DNA from 2 places in the Pseudomonas sp. Tun-23181 genome. Region 1 is predicted to be linked to the other one. Evidence: predicted binding sites of a transcription regulator. Region 1 holds the regulator's gene; the other holds the start of a gene.
The links. Region 1 encodes sigma-54, which starts transcription at its own class of promoters, with help from an activator protein. Its sites were predicted from a motif close to ANTGGCATNNANNTTGCTNT; they were not measured.
Positions count from the first base shown of each region.

Region 2: glnA (glutamate--ammonia ligase) is a predicted target of sigma-54. The motif match lies at 1,117-1,136, and genes of this name have one in related genera.

Region 1 is NZ_CM171630.1:4,783,461-4,788,297, forward strand. It holds gene rapZ (RNase adapter RapZ) at 1-498, opposite strand, end outside; gene ptsN (PTS IIA-like nitrogen regulatory protein PtsN) at 501-965, opposite strand; gene hpf (ribosome hibernation-promoting factor, HPF/YfiA family) at 978-1,286, opposite strand; gene ACDI39_RS22615 (RNA polymerase factor sigma-54) at 1,364-2,857, opposite strand; gene lptB (LPS export ABC transporter ATP-binding protein) at 3,034-3,759, opposite strand; gene lptA (lipopolysaccharide transport periplasmic protein LptA) at 3,765-4,289, opposite strand; gene lptC (LPS export ABC transporter periplasmic protein LptC) at 4,276-4,837, opposite strand, start outside.
Region 2 is NZ_CM171630.1:4,125,386-4,130,222, reverse strand. It holds gene thiI (tRNA uracil 4-sulfurtransferase ThiI) at 1-739, opposite strand, end outside; gene glnA (glutamate--ammonia ligase) at 1,235-2,641, shown strand; gene glnL (nitrogen regulation protein NR(II)) at 3,002-4,087, shown strand; gene ntrC (nitrogen regulation protein NR(I)) at 4,084-4,837, shown strand, end outside.

The DNA of each region.
Region 1 (4,837 bases):
GGCGGTACCGGGCTCAGGCTGGTTGAGCAGGCGCAGCTTGATCGAGTCGCGCAACTGGTAGAGGTTGAGGCTGGTGGTGTCGATCTTCAGGTCCGCCAGGTCGGCGATCGGGCCGAGCAGTTCGCTCTCGACGCGGATCGCCTCGGCCAGGGAGCGATCGGCGTTGGTCAGCGGGTGGCGCCGGCGGGTCTCGGAGAAGCGCTTGAGCAGGGTCTCCTCGTCCGCATCCAGGTACAGCACGTCGCACTGGATATGCCGGGCACGCGCCTCCTCGAGCAATTCGGGGAATCGCGACAGATGGCTGGGCAGGTTGCGTGCATCGATGGAGACGGCGACCTTCGGTTGCAGCATCTCGGTATTGACCAGCGCATTTTCCGCCAATTGCGGCAACAACCCGGCAGGCAGGTTGTCGATGCAGTAGTAGCCGTTGTCTTCCAGCACGTCGAGGGCGGTACTCTTGCCGGAGCCGGACCGGCCGCTGACGATGATCAGGCGCATGTTCAGTGCTCGTTCTGTGCGTCCAGGACTACCTGGTACAGGGCCTCGCTGCTGTCGGCGGCACGCAGGCGATCGCGGACCTCCTTGCGATCGAGCATGCTGGCGATCTGGCGCAGCAGTTCAAGGTGGGCATCGGTGGCGGCTTCCGGTACCAGCAGGACGAACAGCAGGTCCACGGGAGCGCCGTCGATGGCGTCGTAGTCGATGGGGGCATCCAGGTGCAGCAGGGCGCTGACCGGTGCGGTGCAGCCTTCGAGCCGGCAGTGGGGAATGGCGATGCCATTGCCGAAACCGGTGGAGCCCAGCTTCTCGCGGGCGACCAGTTTCTCGAATACGTCTTCCATTTCCAGTTCGGTCACGTCCCTGGCGATCAGGGTGGCGATTTCCTGGAGCACACGCTTCTTGCTGCCGCCCGGCACGTTCACGAGGGAACGGCCGGGGGTCAGGATGGTTTCAAGTCGGATCATGGATGAGGGGGATCAGCGGGCGGCTGCACCTTGCAGCAGGCTTTGCTGTTTTTCCTTGTGTTTTTTCAGTTGGCGGTCGAGCTTGTCAGCCAGGGCGTCGATCGCTGCATACATGTCTTTGTCTTCGGCGTTTGCAACCACTTCGCCGCCGGGAATCTGCAGGGTCGCCTCGACCTTCTGCTGCAACTTCTCGACTGTCAGGATGACCTGCACGTTGGTGATCTTGTCGAAGTGGCCCTCCACGCGAGCGAGCTTCTCGAGTACGTACTCACGCAGCGGCTGGGTGACTTCTACATGGTGTCCACTGATGTTGACTTGCATACAGCTTCTCCTTTGTTGCCCGTGCATAAAGGGCAGGTATTGCACCTGCCACTGAAACGCTATGGCACAGCCAGGGGCTACATCAGTCGCTTGCGTTCGCTCGACGGTGCGATGCCGAGGGACTCACGATACTTGGCGACGGTGCGACGGGCTACCTGGATGCCTTGTGCCTCCAGTAAACCAGCGATCTTGCTGTCACTCAATGGCTTTTTCTGATTTTCCGCCGCAACCAGTTTCTTGATGATCGCACGGATCGCCGTGGACGAGCATTCGCCGCCTTCGGCGGTGCTCACATGGCTCGAGAAAAAGTATTTCAGTTCGTAGATGCCACGGGGCGTGTGCATGTATTTCTGCGTCGTGACCCGGGAAATGGTCGATTCGTGCATGCCCACCGCCTCGGCGATGTCGTGCAGGACCAGCGGCTTCATCGCCTCGTCGCCATGGTCGAGGAAGCCACGCTGGTGCTCGACGATCTGGGTGGCGACCTTCATCAGCGTCTCGTTGCGGCTCTGCAGGCTCTTGATGAACCAGCGCGCCTCCTGCAACTGGTTGCGCATGAAGGTGTTGTCGGCGCTGGTGTCGGCGCGGCGGACGAACCCGGCATACTGTGGATTGACCCGCAGGCGCGGGATCGCTTCCTGGTTCAGTTCCACCAGCCAGCGGTCGTTGTCCTTGCGCACGATGACATCGGGGACCACGTACTCCGGCTCGCTCGACTCGATCTGCGAGCCCGGGCGCGGATTGAGGCTCTGCACCAGCTCGATGACCTGGCGCAGTTCGTCTTCCTTGAGCTTCATGCGGCGCATCAGCTGGCTGTAGTCGCGGCTGCCGAGCAGGTCGATGAAGTCGGTGACCAGGCGCTGGGCTTCGGCCATCCACGGCGTGCTGGCTGGCAGTTGGCGCAGTTGCAGCAGCAGGCATTCGCCCAGGTTGCGTGCGCCGATGCCGGCGGGCTCGAATTGCTGGATACGGTGCAGCACCGCCTCGACTTCATCCAGCTCGATATCCAGCTCTGGCTCGAAGCCGGCGCAGATTTCCTCGAGGCTGTCTTCCAGGTAGCCCTGGCCGTTGATGCTGTCGATGAGGGTGACGGCGATCAGGCGGTCGGTGTCGGACATCGGCGCCAGGTTCAGTTGCCACAGCAGGTGGCTTTGCAGGCTCTCGCCGATCGACGTGCGGGTGGTGAAGTCCCACTCGTCGTCATCGCTGCTGGGCAGGCTGCTGGCGCTGGTCTGGTAGATGTCCTCCCAGGCCGTGTCCACCGGCAGCTCGTTGGGGATGCGCTCGTTCCATTCGCCATCCTCCAGGTTGTCGGCACTGGCCGTGCTTTCCTGGAAACTGCTGTCCTGGGGTTCGCTGGCCGGTTTGCTCTCGGCGTTGTCGGCCATCGGGTCGCTGTTGTCGAAGTCGTCGCCGTCTTCCTGACGTTCGAGCATCGGGTTGGACTCCAGCGCTTCCTGGATTTCCTGCTGAAGGTCCAGGGTGGAGAGCTGAAGCAGACGGATAGCCTGTTGCAACTGCGGGGTCATCGTCAGTTGCTGGCCCATTTTTAGGACGAGCGATGGTTTCATGGCAGGGGCTAAATACCTTGTTCGCCGGCGCACATGCGCCATCCACTACAGAGAGGGCGCCGGGGCGCCAACTTCAAGCAAGTTTTATGCCTTAAATTGTAGCGTTTGCCTAGAGCACTGTATCACTTAAGCCCTTCTCGGGCGCCTGTGCCAGTGCTCCGGGCAGACTCCTAGCGTTAGAGCCGGAACTCGTGGCCCAGGTAAACCTCCTTGACCAGGTCGTTGGCCAGGATGGTCTCGGCGTCGCCTTCGGCGATCAGCTGGCCATCATTGACGATGTAGGCGGTTTCGCAGATATCAAGGGTTTCGCGCACGTTGTGGTCGGTGATCAGCACGCCGATGCCCTTGGCCTTGAGGTGGTGGATGATCTGCTTGATATCGCCTACGGAAATCGGGTCGACACCGGCGAAGGGTTCGTCCAGCAGGATGAACTTCGGCGCGGTGGCCAACGCACGGGCGATCTCGACACGGCGGCGTTCGCCACCGGAGAGGCTCATGCCGAGGTTGTCGCGGATGTGGCTGATGTGGAACTCCTGCAGCAGGCTTTCCAGTTCCTTGCGTCGGCCGTCACGGTCCAGATCCTTGCGGGTCTCGAGGATGGCCATGATGTTGTCGGCCACCGACAGTTTGCGAAAGATCGAGGCTTCCTGCGGCAGGTAGCCGATACCGGCACGGGCGCGGCCGTGCATGGGCTGGTGGCTGACGTCGAGGCTGTCGATCAGCACGCGGCCCTGGTCGGCCTGGACCAGCCCGACGATCATGTAGAAGCAGGTGGTCTTGCCGGCGCCATTGGGACCGAGCAGGCCGACGATCTGGCCGCTGTCGATCGACAGGCTGACGTCGCGGACGACCTGGCGGCCCTTGTAGCTCTTGGCCAGGTGCTGGGCTTTGAGGGTTGCCATCTGATTTACTCGGCCTTCTTCTTCGGCTGGATCACCATGTCGATGCGCTGACGCGGCGAGGTCACGTTGCCACCGCGACCGGCGGTAGCCACCTGGGTCTTGGTGTTGTAGACGATCTTCTCGCCCTCGGTGGTGTTGCCTTCGTTCTCGACCTTGGCGCGGTCGGTGAGGATCACCATGTCCTTCAGCGCCTGGTACTGGATGGTCACGGCCCAGCCCTTCATCTTGTCGGGCTTGGCGGCGCTCTGCTGCTGCTCGAAGTAGGCCAGGTTGCCCACCGAGGTGACCACGTCGATATCGCCGGAGGCGGCGCGGGTGATGGTCACGGTATTGCCTTTGATCATCATCGAGCCCTGGGTGATGATCACGTCGCCGGTGTAGGTGGCAACGCCCTGCTTGTCATCCAGGTGGGCGTTGTCGGCCTGGATGCGGATGGGCTGGTCACGGTCGTTCGGCAGGGCCAAGGCGCTCGCGCTTCCCAGTGCCGCGCCCAGGCTGAGCAGAAGGGGGAGGGTTTTAACGAGCCTCATACTGTCCTCTTACGTTGGACAGCAGGTCCATCCTGCCGTCTTTCAGATACGCTTTCATTCCTTTGCCCGTGGTCGTGCCACCGGCGCCGTCGATTCTAACGGCTTGCTCGGTCTGCGCATATTGCTTCTGCGGGAACACGGTCATGCGGGTAGTGGTGATGATGGTATCGCGTTGTTTCGCGTCGGTACGGGCAACGCGGACCTTGTCGATCAGCTCGACCTCGCTACCGTCCGGGTTGACCTCGGCGCGTTCACTCTGTACGTGCCAGGGATACGGGGTGCCCCGATACAGGTGCAGGTCGGGCTTGGTCACCAGGGTCACTTCGCTGGCCTTCAGGTGCTCGACCTTGTCGGCGGTCATTTCGTACTGCAGCTTGCCGTCGGGCAGGAACTGCACGCTGTGGGCGTTGATCGCGTAGTAGTCGATGGCGCTCTGGTCGACCTGGGCCACTGGCCTGTCGAGGAAGCTCTCGGGGCTGATGTTCCAGTAGCCGACCGCCACCAGCAGGGCGGCGATCGCACCGAACAGCGCGATGTTTCGGGCTTTC
Region 2 (4,837 bases), 660 kb from region 1:
CGAACGGCACGCTGATGAACAGCACGCGCTGGCTGCTGCCGAACTTCTTCCACAGGTAGTGGGCGACTTCCATCACCCCCAGCTCGTGGGCGCGGCCACCGAGGTTGAAGAAGCAGAAATGGGTCATCAGGCCGCGGCGCATCATCTGGTAGGCGGCCACGGTGGAGTCGAAGCCGCCGGACATCAGCACCAGGGTCTGCTCCAGGGCGCCCAGCGGGTAGCCGCCGATGCCCGGGTGACGGGTGTGTACCACATAGAGGCGCTGGTCGCGGATCTCCAGGCGCACTTCCACCTCGGGGTGCTTCAGGTCGATACCCGCGGCGCCGCATTGCTGGCGCAGCTGGCTGCCGACATAGCGGTCGACGTCCATCGAGGTGAAGTCGTGGTGGCCGCCGCGCTTGCAGCGCACGGCGAAGCGCTTGCCGGCCAGCAGCGGGCCGAAGTGTTCCTTGCACTTGGCGACGATGTCGTCGAAGTCGCCCAGCGGGTATTCCTCGACCTGCAGGAAGTGGGCGATGCCCGGGGTGCAGGTGAGGCGCTCGACCATCTCGCGCTGGACCTTCTCGTCCTCGACGCGGGTGACCACCTCGAGATTGTCCCAGACACCATCGACCACCAGCTCGGGATCCAGGTCCTTGAGCACCAGGCGGATGTTCTTGCTGAGCTGGCGGATGAAACGCTTGCGCACCGGCCGGCTCTTGATGGTGATTTCAGGGAAGACTTTGACGATGAGTTTCATTGGATAACAGCGCGCGCGGGGCCTGCCGAAAATGAGGGGCGCGAATTATAGCGGAAATTGCTCAAGGTTTGAGCAGAAGGTTTTGGTATTTCGACGATAGGGAATGATTTTCGGGGTGCCTGTACCGCCCCTGTCGCCGGCAAGCCGGCTCCCACAGGGGCCCAAGCCCTGCAAACCGCATCGACTGTTTGACTCGCCCCTCTGCGGGAGCGGGCTTGCCCGCGAATAAGGCCAAGGCAGTCAGCGCAAAATCCAGCAAGCACCATATTGGTGCATCCAGCCAGAAAAACGCCTCTTATAGGTGCAGCCTAAAGCCCCCTAACCCCGCAAAACGCCCGAAACCGCCAGGTTTTATCCCCGCCTCGCCATTTTTGGGCACTGGCATGCAATTTGCTCTCTTGTGAGGCAGGTAAGCTTGGCCGACTATCCGCGCCCGGCGACACCCTTTTTCCAGGGCAGCGGCCCACCGCGCCCTAGACCCATCCGGAGGACAACATGTCGAAGTCGGTTCAACTCATCAAAGATCATGACGTCAAGTGGATTGATCTGCGTTTCACGGACACCAAAGGCAAACAGCACCACGTCACCATGCCCGCTCGCGATGCGCTGGACGAGGACTTCTTCGAAGCCGGCAAGATGTTCGACGGCTCGTCGATCGAAGGCTGGAAAGGCATCGAAGCCTCCGACATGATCCTGATGCCGGACGACTCCTCCGCCGTGCTCGACCCGTTCACCGAAGAGCCGACCCTGATCCTGGTCTGCGACGTGATCGAGCCTTCCACCATGCAAGGTTACGACCGCGACCCACGCGCCATCGCCAAGCGCGCCGAGGAATTCCTGAAGTCCACCGGCATCGGCGACACCGTGTTCGTCGGCCCGGAGCCTGAGTTCTTCATCTTCGACCAGGTCAAATTCAAGTCCGACATCTCCGGCTCCATGTTCAAGATCTACTCCGAACAAGGCTCCTGGATGACCGACCAGGACGTCGAAGGCGGCAACAAGGGCCACCGTCCGGCCGTCAAGGGTGGCTACTTCCCGGTTCCGCCATGCGACCACGACCACGAGATCCGTACCGCCATGTGCAACGCCATGGAGGAAATGGGCCTGGTCGTCGAAGTTCACCACCACGAAGTGGCCACCGCCGGCCAGAACGAGATCGGTGTGAAGTTCAACACCCTGGTCACCAAGGCTGACGAAGTCCAGACCCTGAAGTACTGCGTGCACAACGTCGCCGACGCCTATGGCAAGACCGCGACCTTCATGCCGAAACCGCTGTACGGCGACAACGGCTCGGGCATGCACGTCCACATGTCGATCTCCAAAGACGGCAAGAACACCTTCTCCGGCGAAGGCTATGCCGGCCTGTCCGACACCGCCCTGTACTTCATCGGCGGCATCATCAAGCACGGCAAGGCCCTGAACGGCTTCACCAACCCGTCCACCAACTCCTACAAGCGCCTGGTGCCAGGCTTCGAAGCGCCGGTCATGCTGGCCTACTCGGCCCGCAACCGCTCGGCCTCGATCCGCATCCCGTACGTCTCGAGCCCGAAAGCCCGCCGTATCGAAGCGCGCTTCCCGGACCCGGCCGCCAACCCGTACCTGTGCTTCGCCGCGCTGCTGATGGCCGGCCTGGACGGCATCCAGAACAAGATCCACCCAGGCGATGCCGCCGACAAGAACCTGTACGACCTGCCGCCTGAAGAGGCCAAGGAAATCCCGCAGGTCTGCGGCAGCCTGAAGGAAGCCCTGGAAGAGCTGGACAAGGGCCGTGCGTTCCTGACCAAGGGCGGCGTGTTCTCCGACGACTTCATCGATGCCTACATCGAGCTGAAGTCGGAAGAAGAGATCAAGGTCCGCACCTTCGTCCACCCGCTGGAATACGACCTGTACTACAGCGTCTGATGTAGGCGACGCCTCGCGTCGACGCCCTCATCGAAACGGCCTCCCTCGGGAGGCCGTTTTCGTTTTCGCGTCCCGCTCCGATGGAAAGCGGCAGGCAGCCCTCTCGCACCCTATGCTCTATATTGGTGCACAGAAAACCGCTACGCCCCGCCATGCATCCCAATTTGGGTCAGCAGCCACGGAAAACCAGGGCTTTCTGGCCCGAATTCGCGCAGATCCAGGGCTTTATCCGCAAATGCCGCTTCTTTTCGGAGCTTTGGTTTGTTTCTTGCATTTTCCTGGCAACGAGCGGACACCTGCGCGCCCGCCCCTGTTTACCGCCAGGGCACTCCATGTGCCAAAAGAGGTCAACGACGCCTTATGACCATCAGCGATGCACAGCACCGTCTGCTCCTGGACAACCTGACCACCGCCACGCTCCTGCTCAATGCCGAGCTGCGCCTGGAGTACATGAACCCGGCCGCGGAGATGCTCCTGGCCGTCAGCGGCCAGCGCAGCCACGGGCAGTTCATCAGCGAGCTGTTCACCGAGTCCACCGAAGCGCTCAACTCCCTGCGCCAAGCCGTGGAACAGGCGCACCCGTTCACCAAGCGCGAGGCCCAGCTGACCTCGCTGACCGGCCAGACCATCACCGTCGACTATGCCGTGACGCCGATCCTGCACCAAGGGCAGACCCTGCTGTTGCTGGAGGTCCACCCCCGCGACCGGCTGCTGCGCATCACCAAGGAAGAGGCCCAGCTGAGCAAGCAGGAAACCACCAAGATGCTGGTGCGCGGCCTCGCCCACGAGATCAAGAACCCGCTCGGCGGCATTCGCGGCGCGGCGCAGTTGCTGTCGCGCGAGCTGCCCGACGAGGGGCTGCGCGACTACACCAACGTGATCATCGAGGAGGCCGACCGCCTGCGTAACCTGGTCGACCGCATGCTCGGTTCGAACAAGCTGCCGTCGCTGGCCATGACCAACATCCACGAAGTGCTGGAGCGGGTCGGCAGCTTGGTGGAGGCGGAAAGCCAAGGCAGCATCACGTTGGTGCGCGACTACGACCCGAGCCTGCCGGACGTGCTGATCGACCGCGAGCAGATGATCCAGGCCGTGCTCAACATCGTGCGCAACGCGATGCAGGCGATCGGCGGGCAGAACGAGCTGCGCCTGGGCCGCATCACCCTGCGCAGCCGCGCGGTGCGCCAGTTCACCATCGGGCACATCCGCCACCGGCTGGTGGCGCGGGTCGAGATCACCGACAACGGCCCGGGCATCCCCGCCGAACTGCAGGACACCCTCTTCTATCCCATGGTCAGTGGCCGCCCGGACGGTACCGGGCTCGGCCTGGCCATCACCCAGAACATCATCAGCCAGCACCAGGGCCTGATCGAATGTGACAGCCACCCCGGCCACACCACATTCTCGATCTTCCTGCCTCTGGAACAAGGAGCCACCGCCTCATGAGCCGAAGTGAAACCGTCTGGATCGTCGACGATGATCGCTCCATCCGCTGGGTCCTGGAAAAAGCCCTGCAACAGGAAGGCATGACCACCCAGAGCTTCGACAGCGCCGATGGCGTCATGGGCCGCCTGGCCCGCCAGCAGCCGGACGTGATCATCTCCGACATCCGCATGCCTGGCACCAGCGGCCTTGACCTGCTGGCCCAGATCCGCGAGCAGCACCCGCGTCTGCCGGTCATCATCATGACCGCCCATTCCGACCTGGACAGCGCCGTGGCCTCCTACCAGGGCGGCGCCTTCGAGTACCTGCCCAAGCCGTTCGACGTGGACGAAGCGGTGTCGTTGGTCAAGCGCGCCAACCAGCATGCCCAGGAGCAGCAGGCCCTCGACGTGCCGCCAACCCTGGCCCGCACCCCGGAGATCATCGGCGAGGCGCCGGCGATGCAGGAAGTGTTCCGCGCCATCGGCCGGCTCAGCCATTCCAACATCACCGTGCTGATCAACGGCGAGTCGGGCACCGGCAAGGAACTGGTGGCCCACGCCCTGCACCGCCACAGCCCGCGGGCAGCATCGCCGTTCATCGCCCTGAACATGGCGGCCATCCCGAAGGACCTGATGGAGTCCGAGCTGTTCGGCCATGAGAAAGGCGCCTTCACCGGCGCGGCCAACCTGCGGCGCGGCCGCTTCGAGCAGGCCGACGGCGGCACCCTGTTCCTCGACGAGATCGGCGACATGCCCGCCGACACCCAGACCC